DNA from 2 places in the Kurthia sp. Dielmo genome. Region 2 is predicted to be linked to the other one. Evidence: predicted binding sites of a transcription regulator. Region 2 holds the regulator's gene; the other holds the start of a gene.
What was found. Region 2 encodes Rex, which represses fermentation and respiration genes when NADH is low (regulators of the CRP and FNR family bind a similar motif). Its sites were predicted from a motif close to TTGTGAAATATTTCACAA; they were not measured.

Region 1 (6,192 bases), on a different contig from region 2:
CCACTCAATATTCTTCCAGATTCCCCAATCCATTCATCTAAACCATGGGGCAATGCCTCAATTACTTCACGTAATCCCGCACGATCACAAGCCGCTATAATCGCCTCCTCACTCGCATGTGGTGTATAAAAGGCAATGTTATTGCGTAATGTATCGTGAAAAATATAAGGGTGTTGTGGAATATAATACAATTGGCGTTGCCAATCTGCATTGTATAACGATGGTAATACTTGACCATTAACCGTAATACGGCCGCCTGTCGTATTTAAAAACCCTCCAAGTAATGATAATAACGTTGATTTCCCGGCACCTGAGGCACCAATAATGCCAATTTTCTCATAGCCTTGTGCCGTTACATGCCACGCTTTTGGTATTACACGATCTTTAACACGCACGCCATCGGGCATTAATTGGCTTTTCTCATCCCACTGTGCTACCGGCGTATGGTCAAGCGATTGTCGGTGCTCCTCTAGTGCTTGTTGAATTGTCTTAAAAGCATTTTTCCCATCAAGTGTTGCATGATAATCACTACCAAACTCGCGAATTGGTGAAAAATAGTCCGGTGCCACAATGAGAACAGTTAATGCCGGTAATAACACGATTGTGCCATTAATTAAACCAAGCCCTAAAAACAATGCAACAATGGCAACGGATAAACTCGTAAAAAACTCGAGGGCAAATGTTGATAAAAAGGCCAAACGTAATGTGCTCATAGTTGCTTTGCGGTATTGTTCACTAACCCGTTCAATATTACGGTCATAACGTTTACTAAGTCCTAATACACGTAATGTCATAATGCCGCGTAAGGAATCTACGAAGTGGTTTGATAACTGTTCGTAGGACTCATACTGGCGATCAGCTTTTGCCTTTGCTGCAAGACCTACAAGCGCCAAGAAGAAAATGAGGATCGGTACGACGACAACCAATATAATCGCAGAGCGCACATTTTCTGTCCAAACGAACACGACAATCATGGTCGGGATTATCAGCATATTCATCAGCTTCGGTAAAAAGAGCTTAATATACGTTTCAACATTGCGAATCCCTTCAACGGCTAATGTCACCGTTTGTCCGGTTGCAGTACGCTGCGATCCTACATCAAAAATATGATGCAATAAATCGTCGCGTAAATGGTGACCGATTTTTTTCGCATAGGCCGTAATAAAGCGTTCACGTAAGGCAACAATGACTTGTTTGCCAATAAAACACGCCGCAAATAACAATAAAAGAAGCCACTGTTCAGACAGCGGCTCGTTGTGGAAAACATGCGTAATCGCTGTCGCTAAATAAATGGCTTGTAGGATGGTCATCGTGCCCTGCAACAGGGCTAGTACCCCTAAGCATACAAATACCCCTTTAATGCGTGGTAATGTAAATAGCGCTCGATCGATCATGTTCTCCATCTCCTATTTCTTTGTTGGGTGAATCCGTTTACGGAAAATATAGTAACTCCAAATTTGATACCCTAAAACGAATGGTAATAAGACGACTGAAATTTTTGTCATAACAGATAAGGTGTAATCGCCTGATGACGCATTATCAATCGTTAAATTAAATGCGGGGTCAATCGAGCTAATCATGACGCGTGGGAACAACCCAACGAATAACATGATGACAACCGAGGCAAAAGCAAGACCCGTCATCGTAAAAGCAATGCTTTCCTTTTTCTTTGTCGCAAATGCCCAGGCAAGTAATGTACATGCTACTGTAATCGCTAAAAATACTGGTGTAGCAACCGGTCGTACTGTAAAGAAGTCCGTGCTCGTGTACGTTAAGACAGCGAAGACAACCTCGCCTGCTAATAACACGATAAAGAGCTTGCTTAACATTTGGCGTGCGCGCTCACGTACAACGCCTTCTGTACGAATGCCGATAAACGTTAATCCGTGAACGAGCGATAAGAGCATAACCGCTACACCACCAACGACAGAATAAACGTTCACGTAATCTGTAAATGTGCCGAATAAATGCATATCTTTATCGATTGGCATTCCTTGCACAAGACTCGTAAATAACATCCCTAGTAAAAACGGTGCGAGTGCACTACTACCAAAAATAAGCCAGTGCCAATAGTTAATATATTTATCTGTATGTGTGTGGTGACTATATTCAATCGCGACACCACGTGCGATTAATACGAGTAAGAAAATAACAAATAAGGTGTAGTAACCTGAAAACATTGTGGCATACCAGCTAGGGAATGCTGCAAATAACGCCCCACCTGCTGTAATGAGCCAAACTTCATTGGCATCCCAGAACGGTCCAATTGTTGACATTAATTGATTGCGTTCATTTTTATTTTTGGCAATTAGGCGCGTTGACATGCCGACGCCAAAGTCAAAACCTTCTAAGAAGAAAAATCCAGTAAATAATACGGCGATTAAGATAAACCAAAATACAGTTAAATCCATTATTTAAACGCCTCCTTATCCATTAAATCAACATTTTCTTGCTTTGGTGCTGTATCGATAATTGACGGTCCTTGTTTTGCGACGCGTGCAACCATGTAAATCATAATAATCGCTAAAATAACATAGGCGGTACTAAATGAAATCGTTGAGAATAATAATTGTCCCATTGAAACGTTTGGTGACACCGATTGCGCCGTTGTATAGTAGCCAAACACCGTCCAAGGTTGGCGACCAATTTCCGTCATAATCCAACCTGCTGTATTCGCAATAAATGGTGCTGCCATCGCAAACATCATTGTTCGCAGGAACCATGTTGGTGTTGCCAAAATACCTTTTCGACGATTACCGAACCATAAACCAAGTATTGATAATACGAGCATGACACCACCGAAGCCTGCCATAATACGGAAACTCCAAAATACAGGCCATACAGGTGGAATGTAGTCTACACCTTCACCATATTTTTCTTCGTATTTCGCTTGCAGTGTTTTCATCCCTTCAACAGAGCCACTGAATTCACCATATGCTAAATAACTTAATGCGAATGGTAAGTCGATATTCCACGTATTTTTTTCCTCTTGTTGGTCACCGATGGCTAAAATTGTCCATGCTGCCGGGTCCTCTGAGTCATCCCAAAGCGCTTCAGAAGCGGCCATTTTCATTGGTTGTGAGTCCATTAAATGTTTTGCTTGTGCGTGTCCAGAAAATGCAATCGCAAGTGACGCGATTGCCGCAACAATCATTGAGATGTTAAATGATGTTTTGAAAAACTCGACGTCTTTTTTCTTTAACAAGTTATAGGCACTAATCCCACCAATAACGAATGCGCCAGTTGCTAATGCGCCAAATACCGTATGTGGAAATTCTACTTGAAGCTGTGGATTTGTTAACAGCGCCATAAAATCGGTTAATACGGCTTTGCCGTCTTGAATTTCAAAGCCTACAGGTTCTTGCATAAATGAGTTAGCTGCTAAAATCCAAAGCGCCGATAGTAATGTCCCAATACTAACGAGCCATGCAGAAACGGTTATGACCCAATCGGGTAATTTGCCGCGTCCAAACATCCAAATACCGATAAATGTAGATTCCATAAAGAATGCTAAAAGTGCTTCTACTGCTAATGGTGCGCCGAATACGTCACCCATAAAGCGCGAATATTCAGACCAGTTCATGCCGAATTGGAATTCTTGTAAAATCCCTGTTACAACCCCTATCGCAAAGGATAGTAAAAAAATCTTACCCCAGAATTTTGCCATCCGTAAGTATTCTGCTTTTTTCTTAAATAAATACATCGTTTCGAAGATCGCGACGATAAAAATAGTCCCAATCGAAAGCGGAACGAAGAAGAAGTGAAAAATCGTTGTCAGTGCATATTGCACACGAGCCAACTCTAAAACATCCATTGTGCATCCTCCTTTTTTTGAAGCTTGTCATTTATTTTTACAGTTACAGTATACTACGCAATTTTAAGAAAAATAGCCTATAATTCAAAAAAAGTTTCACGATTACGTGTTCAAATTGTGAAACTTTTGGAAAGTTTTATATTCATTTTTCTACCTGTTTTATAGGTATTTATAATCTAAAAACTAGTTATCATTGGTTACGTTAACTTTAAAGGTAAAAAATAATGCCTGACGTCAAAAGTCTGTCACACTGCTGTTTCAACTTAGACAAATTCACTTCACAAAACACGCAATTCGCTGTCCTAAATGTGTCACAACCATTTCAGGTGTTACGCTGTAATGACTATGCTGTGCGGCAAGTTTTTCCGCGGTCTCTGCCTGTAAATATGCCGCGGTATACAACGCTTGCTCCGCCGGCACGCGCTGTGTCACGAATGATAAAATCAAGCCGGTTAAAACGTCGCCACTCCCTCCTTTTCCAAGAGCACTGCTGCCAATTGGAATGAGCCACTGTGCTCCGTCTGGCGTCGCTACAATCGAACGATGCCCTTTTAATAACACATATACCCCGAATTTCTGTGCTAAATCGCGCGCATACGAAAATCGATGTTGTTCAATCTCTGCAATGGTCGTATCGCATAACATGGCCATTTCTCCTGGGTGCGGCGTCAAGATAACACATTTGCCCGTCGCACGAACATGTTGTAACAACGGTTTCATCATATAGAGACCGTCCGCATCAACGATAATCGTCTCCGGTCCTTCAAGCGCCAACAGCCATGCTGCAACTTCTTGAAGCTGCGCTGCACGCCCTAACCCTGGTCCAAACGCTACCGCGCGTATTTTTGTAAAATCATGTAGCGCAACGCCTTCTTTTGTCATATACCCATCTTCTGACGCTGCGCTCTTTAATAATACTTCCGGCGCTTGTAACATCATGCTTGGCATTAATCCTTCGGGTACAATAAGCGAAATAAGCCCAATGCCACTATGAAACGCCGCCTTGGCACTATAGAGCGGTGCGCCAACATAATGCTGCGAGCCACCAATCACTGCACCATGACCAAATGTCCCCTTATGACCATCTAACGGGCGTGCCGGTAACGCCGCTTTGACGAGCGCGGGCGTAACAATTGTTGGTGCCGTCATGTGAAGTGTGTCCACAAGGGTTTCGGGCACTGAAATATCGACCACTATAAGCTCGCCTATATAATGCGAAGCTTGTTGTAAATAGCAACCAATTTTCGGTTGTGCTAGCGTCAGCGTATAATCCGCTTCAATCGCCGCATCGACAACTTCCCCACTATTAGCATGTAAACCTGATGGTAAATCAATCGCCACAACCATTTTTTCGAGCGCATTTATTAGCGGAATTAACCATGTCATATGCCCACGCAATGCCCCGCTCGCACCCGTACCTAGTAAACAATCGATTAGCACGGCACAAGAGGCCAACCAAGCTGTTGTTTGCACTTCTTCTATTAGTAATGTCACCGGAATACCACGGCGTTTTAAAATATGATACTGTGTTTTGGCATCGCCACGTAATTGCTGTTCCTCGACAGCTAGTCCAATCCGGACATCATAGCCTAAATCAATGAGACGCCTAGCGATGACAAAACCGTCGCCGCCGTTATTACCGGTACCGCACACGATCGCAATGCGCTCATGCGTAAGTAACTCATGCTCGCGCAGGGCCATCACGACGGCATTGCCGGCAATTTCCATTAATGTGCCGCCATCGATACCAATCGTCTCAATCGTATAGCGCTCAAGCGCCTGCATTTGTGCTGTTGTTAATGCATACATGAAAAATCCCCCTTTAAAATTGACAATCATCTTCGTTCTAGTATATAACAAGTACCAATAGCTATATCAAAAGGAGAATATTTTAATGAAACATAGTATGAAAGACTTTGCGCCACCCCGTACAAAAGAGACAGTCACAAGAGAACTAGAAAAAGTACAACAATTATTGCACGAACAAAAAGAGACCACAGTAACGATTTACGAAGCAGCATTAAAGGACGACCCCGAGCTGTTTAATGAATTCCAGCAAAGGCGCCTACAAGGCTTACAAGCAACGGATACAACCGCTGTTGATAAAGCGCTTGAACAATTAAAAAAGCATTCGTAAGAGGCCGTTATCAACGGTCTTTTTTTATAGTGAAAAATTATTTTACTATTGCAAATAAATAATCAACGTTTTTTAAATTCGTTTAGGGGTATACTGTCCTATGGAAAGGACTGATTAAAAAGTGGATTGGTTAGACAATTTTATTCTTACAGTCAACGATTATCTTTATTCTTACGTCATTATTGCGATTATTTTAATCGTTGGTATTTTCTTCACCGTTCGTGGACGCGGGATGCAGTTC
Region 2 (6,192 bases):
TAAATCACTCAGGTGGTGCGATGCTTGCGATTGAGCGCTTATTAACACGTGTGAAGTTAACAGCACAGGATATTGATGCGGTGGCAGTCAGCGAAGGGCCTGGCTCATACACAGGTATTCGTATTGGCGTAACGATTGCGAAAACATTAGCATGGACACTGAACAAGCCTTTAGTAGGCGTTTCAAGCTTAAAAATGCTAGCAGCAAATGCGGCAATGTATAATGGCATTGTTTGTACGTTAATTGATGCACGCCGTCAAAATGTATACGCGGGTGCTTTTGATGCAGTAAATGGCTTTGAAAATGTTGTTGAGGACCATCACTATAGCATCGCAGACTTAATAGAAAAATTAGATTCACTGAATGCACCTGTATTATTCGTAGGGCATGATGTGGATACTTTCTGGGATGTAATTGTCGAAACATTAGGCGAGCGTGCAGTTCGTGCGCCCTATACAATTGATTTACCAGATGCTGCACAACTAATTTATTTAGCAGAAAAAATGCCTCAATTAACAGGGGATGCGGTGCATAATTTTGTGCCACAATATCGCCGTTTAGCAGAAGCTGAGGCGAATTGGATTAAAGAACAAAAAAATAAGTAGGTGAACAAATGTGGTAACCTATCGTTTAATGACGCTTGCGGATGCAGCAGCTGTTCACCATATTGAAGAAGCTGTATTCCCAGCGCCATGGACATTAGAGTCATTTGAAATGGAAATGACGAAAAATACACAAGCAACCTATGTAGTCGCACTTGAAGACGATGAAATTATCGGTTTTTGCGGTATGTGGATTGTGCTTGATGAAAGTCAGATTACAAATGTTGCCGTTATGCCAGCAGGTCGCGGCAAAGGAATTGGGGAGCAATTGATGCGCGAAGCCATGCGCATCGCAAAAGAGCAGGGCTGCGTGGTTATGAGCCTTGAGGTGCGCGTAACAAATGACGTAGCACAAAATCTTTATCGCAAACTAGGATTCCAGGCAGGTGGTATTCGTAAAGGATACTATACAGATAATCAAGAGGATGCTCTTGTCATGTGGGTGAATTTATAATGGAAAAAGATCTTTATATATTAGGTATTGAAAGTAGCTGTGATGAAACGGCCGCGTCTATCGTGAAAAATGGGACTGAAATCATTTCAAACGTCGTGGCATCACAAATTGAAAGTCATAAACGTTTTGGCGGCGTTGTGCCAGAAATTGCATCACGTCATCATGTAGAGAATGTCACAATCGTTCTTGAGGAAGCGTTAAAGCAAGCGAATATGGAGCCTAAGGATTTAGATGCAGTTTGTATTACAGAAGGTCCTGGGCTTGTTGGTGCGCTCTTAATCGGTATTAATGCTGCGAAGGCTTTTGCTTTTGCACATAATTTACCGATTGTCGGCACACATCATATTGCAGGGCATATTTATGCGAATAACTTAATGCAACCAATGGAGTTTCCATTACTTGCATTAGTCGTATCAGGTGGGCATACAGAACTTGTTTTAATGAAAGAGCATGGCTCATTTGAAGTAATTGGTGAAACACGTGATGATGCAGCAGGTGAAGCATACGATAAAGTAGCGCGCGTGCTAGACATCCCGTACCCAGGTGGTCCACGTATTGACCAAATGGCACATGAAAGTGACGAAGCTATCGAGTTTCCACGTGTATGGTTGGAGCCTAATTCGTATGATTTCAGCTTTAGTGGCTTAAAATCAGCCGTTATTAACTATCAACACAACGCAAAACAACGCGGTGGCGATATTAATCCATACCATATCGCAAAAGGTTTCCAAGATAGTGTTGTAGAAGTGCTATCAACGAAAACATTGCGTGCGGCACGTGAATTTAATGTGAAGCAAGTTATCGCAGCAGGTGGCGTATCAGCCAATAAAGGCTTACGTACGGAACTGGAGAAAATCTTCAATGAAGAGGGCATTCCGTTCTTCGTACCACCACTTAAATTATGTACAGATAATGCCGCAATGATTGCAGCAGCAGGAACAGAAATGTTTAAAGCCGGCAAACGTAGCGGTTGGGATTTAAATGGTCGCCCAGGCATGGAATTACGTTCTTGGAATGATTAAAAAAGGAAAATAAAGTTATGCACATGTGGATAACTTTTTGAAACAGTCTGACAATTTACTTGTTGGGCTGTTTTTTAATGCTATAAATCGCGTTATGACGCGATTTGGATAAATTGCATAAATATGTATAATGAAAAATAGGAATCAACTAGCCTGTGGATAACTAAAAAAGATGCAGAAAAATCCTGCATCTTACATGTTTAATGTAGCCAATTCTAAGAGAAGAAGGGAAGATGTGAAGCCACCTATTAAAAATGTTAGTGTCCCGAGTAAAGCAACCGGTAGCTTTTTATAGAAATTCTTTAAACTGTAGAACCCTATGACAAGACCAAAAATACTTGCAGAACCCCAATACAAATAGTGTAAAAATGATGGTAAATGAACCGCAAAAAAGCCAAGTTGATAAATGAATACAATGACTAACAACGACATTAACCAATTTTTATTCATAGGACGCCTCCTTTTTTATAAGAGCGAAATTTATATTAGGAGGTTGCCATAAAAAAGAAGAGGCTGGGACATACGTATAAAAACAACCGTTTATATGAGCATAAGAAAAACCGGAATCGTGCTGTAGCGCGGTTCCGGTTTTTCATTGCGAACGCTAAAAAAGGAAAATGACGTGTTTTGTCCAAGCCTCTCTTTAAAGGATTAAAGTGCTTCAAGCTCTTCGTTTAATTCAAGCCATTCCATTTCAAGCGTATCCTTTTGTTCTTTGGCATCATCTAATGCCGATTGAATGGTCAGCGTTTTTTCATGATCTGAATAGACATCTGGGTCACAAAGCTGCTGCTCATATTCAACAATTTGTGCATCAAACGTTGCCATATCAACTTCTAACGTCTCGATTTTACGACGAAGGCTGCGTTCTTTTTTCTTGGCTTCTTTATCAATTGATGTGTTTGTCGCTTTTTTCTCTTTTACTGGCGTAGGGTGTTTTGCCTGCTCTTCAGCTGCTTTTTCAAGCGCAATTTCTTCGAGCTCCAGTTTTTTCTCAACATAATAATCATAGTCACCTAAATATTCGAATGTCCCATCATGTGAGAGTTCAACAACTTTTGTGGCGATACGATTAATAAAGTAACGGTCATGTGAAACGAAAAGCAGTGTGCCTTGGTAATCGATCAACGCATTTTCAAGTACTTCTTTACTATCTAAATCTAAGTGGTTGGTTGGCTCATCGAGTACGAGGAAGTTATTTTTCTCAAGCATCAATTTGGCAAGTGCTAGACGCGCTTTTTCGCCACCAGACAAGTCACTCACAATTTTTTCAACGTCGTCGCCTGAAAATAGGAAACGGCCGAGTACAGAACGTACATCTTTTTCGTTCATTAATGGCCATTCATCCCAAATTTCTTTAATGACCGTACGATTGCTCGTTAATTTTGCAAGCTCTTGGTCGTAGTAGCCAATTTGAACATTCGTACCAAAGCGTACTTCACCAGCAAGTTTTGGTTGGTCGCCTACAATCGTTTTCAATAGTGTAGATTTACCGACACCATTTGGGCCGACAAGAGCGATACGGTCTTCGCGGTATTCACGTAGCTGAATATTCTCTGAAATTAATTTGTCATCATAGCCAATTGCGAGGTTATCCACCGATAATACATCATTGCCACTTTGACGCTCGATTTCAAATGTCAGCGTGGCTGACTTTTCATCGCCAAGCGGAGAATCCATCCATTCACGTCGCTCTAACATTTTACGACGGCTTTGCGCCATTTTTGTAGAGGATGCACGAGCAATATTTTTTTCAACAAATTGCTCAAGTTTCGCCTTCTCCGATTGTTCTTTTTCATAGCGTTTAACGTCTAATTCATAGTTTTTCGCTTTTTGGTCTAGATAGTCCGAATAGTTCCCAGAGAATTTTGAGACATGATGACGAGAAACTTCATAGACAATCGACACAACTTGGTCCAAGAAGTAACGGTCATGTGATACGATAAGGATGGCTCCATCGTAGTTCTTCAAATAATTCTCTAGCCAGCTTAGTGTTTCAATGTCTAAGTGGTTGGTCGGTTCATCGAGAATAAGGAGCTCAGGCTTGCTAAGTAGTAGCTTCGCTAGGGCAAGTCGTGTACGCTGACCGCCGGATAATGAATTAATTGGCTGGTCAAACATTTCTCGAGGGAACTGCATCCCGTGAAGAACCCCACGTGTATCGGCTTCGTATTGATAGCCGCCACGTGCTTTGAAGTCATGTTGAAGCTGATCATAATCAGCCATAATTTTGGCATATTGTTCAGCATCGTTATAAATGTCTGGGTCTGCCATACGCTGTTCGAGTGAGCGCATCGTTGTTTCAAGCGCTTTTAGGGGCTCGAATATCGTCATCATTTCATCCCATACACTTAGGTCTGAATCAAGACCCGCATGTTGATCGAGATAGCCAAGATGGATATCTTTTGGCATAATAATATCGCCGGAGTCATACGAAAGTTGCCCCGCGATAATTTTTAATAATGTGGATTTGCCGGCACCATTACGGCCAACAAGTGCGACGCGGTCTCGATGCTGTACTTCGAGCTTCACGCCACTTAAAATTTCATCTGCAATATAAGATTTATATAATTGATTGACTTGTAATACAATCATGAAGTACACCTCAGTTCTCATTTTAGTTTATCGAAATGTGGGCAGTGGTGCAATGTTAAGAAGTTAAAGTTAATCCAGGAGGGGACAACCGCTTTGAAAGAAAATTATAAAATTCCGCAGGCTACGACGAAAAGATTACCTCTCTATTATCGTTTCATTCAAAATTTTTCGGAAGCAGGAATAGAACGCATTTCTTCAAAAGAGTTAAGTGAGGCGATGCAAATAGATTCTGCTACGATTCGACGAGATTTTTCACATTTCGGCGCACTTGGTCGTAAAGGCTATGGCTATGATGTACAAAAATTACTCGTTTTCTTTAGAGATGTATTAGATGATAATGAGCGCATGAATGTCGCTGTTATCGGGATTGGTAATCTGGGGCATGCGCTACTGAAATATAACTTCCAAAAAAATCAGAATATGAAAATCGTTGTTGCCTTCGATACGAACTATCCACTTGATGGGAAATTAGTCAATGGTGTACCCGTTTTTCATCCAGATGTTATGGAAGAAAAATTTGAAGAGTTTCATGCTGAGCTACCGATTTTAACAGTACCAGCACGCTCTGCTCAAATGATGACAGACCGCCTTGTTGCGATGGATGTGAAGGGTGTTCTTAATTTCACGCCTGTGCGCCTACAAGTACCGGATACATTCCGTGTACATACAATCGATTTATCAATTGAATTACAGACGCTGAGCTACTTTATGCGTAATGTAGGAAAATGAGTCAATAGTCTATTGAGAATGCTATAGCTAATTGAGAATGATTGCGTTACAATATAGGCATCTTAATGAGGAGGTGCCTGTAATGGGAGGAGTTAGTTTTGGCAGCATTGTAATCATCGCTGTCGTTGCTCTACTTATTTTTGGTCCGAAGAAGCTGCCTGAGCTTGGAAAAGCGATGGGCTCCACGCTCCGTGAATTCAAGAATGCCACTAAAGGTTTAGTGGATGACGATGATGATAAGACAAAAGAGAAAAATAAAGTTGAACATAAATAGTTAGGGAGTTATTGCAATGGAAGATAATGAACTAACGCTTGAACAGCATATAAATGAACTTCGAAAACGGTTAATTACAGTAACCGTTTTCTTTGTCATCAATGTGATTATAGGCCTTTTTATTGCGAAGCCACTTATTCATTACTTACAGTATAGTGAGCATGCAAAGTCTTTGCAGTTACATGCCTTTAATGTCACGGATCCGCTAAAGATTTTCTTTCAGGCGGATTTTGTCATTGCACTTGTGTTGACGATGCCAGTTATTATGTATCAGTTGTGGGCATATGTAAGTCCGGGGTTGTATGCGCATGAACAAAAGGCGACACTGCGCTATATTCCATATGTGATCGTACTGTTTATCGTTGGCGTTGCATTTTCCTATCTGATTTTATTTCCGTATATTATGAAATTCATGATGGAATGGTCACAGGATATGAATGTGGAGCAAACGATTGGCATCAATGAATATTTTCAGTTTTTATTTAAGATTACCATTCCGTTTGGCTTTGTATTCCA

Region 1: the regulator Rex is predicted to act here: its motif matches at 3,930-3,947, upstream of KTHG_RS06245 (cytochrome ubiquinol oxidase subunit I).

What each region holds. Positions count from the first base shown of each region.
Region 1 covers NZ_HE578957.1:268,304-274,495, forward strand. The annotation lists gene cydD (thiol reductant ABC exporter subunit CydD) at 1-1,391, opposite strand, end outside; gene cydB (cytochrome d ubiquinol oxidase subunit II) at 1,407-2,411, opposite strand; gene KTHG_RS06245 (cytochrome ubiquinol oxidase subunit I) at 2,411-3,814, opposite strand; gene KTHG_RS06250 (NAD(P)H-hydrate dehydratase) at 4,088-5,623, opposite strand; gene KTHG_RS06255 (hypothetical protein) at 5,709-5,951, shown strand; gene KTHG_RS06260 (alanine/glycine:cation symporter family protein) at 6,073-6,192, shown strand, end outside.
Region 2 covers NZ_HE578967.1:906-7,097, forward strand. The annotation lists gene tsaB (tRNA (adenosine(37)-N6)-threonylcarbamoyltransferase complex dimerization subunit type 1 TsaB) at 1-605, shown strand, start outside; gene rimI (ribosomal protein S18-alanine N-acetyltransferase) at 616-1,056, shown strand; gene tsaD (tRNA (adenosine(37)-N6)-threonylcarbamoyltransferase complex transferase subunit TsaD) at 1,056-2,078, shown strand; gene KTHG_RS19930 (hypothetical protein) at 2,271-2,528, opposite strand; gene KTHG_RS19935 (ABC-F family ATP-binding cassette domain-containing protein) at 2,730-4,673, opposite strand; gene KTHG_RS19940 (redox-sensing transcriptional repressor Rex) at 4,767-5,402, shown strand; gene KTHG_RS19945 (twin-arginine translocase TatA/TatE family subunit) at 5,485-5,676, shown strand; gene tatC (twin-arginine translocase subunit TatC) at 5,693-6,192, shown strand, end outside.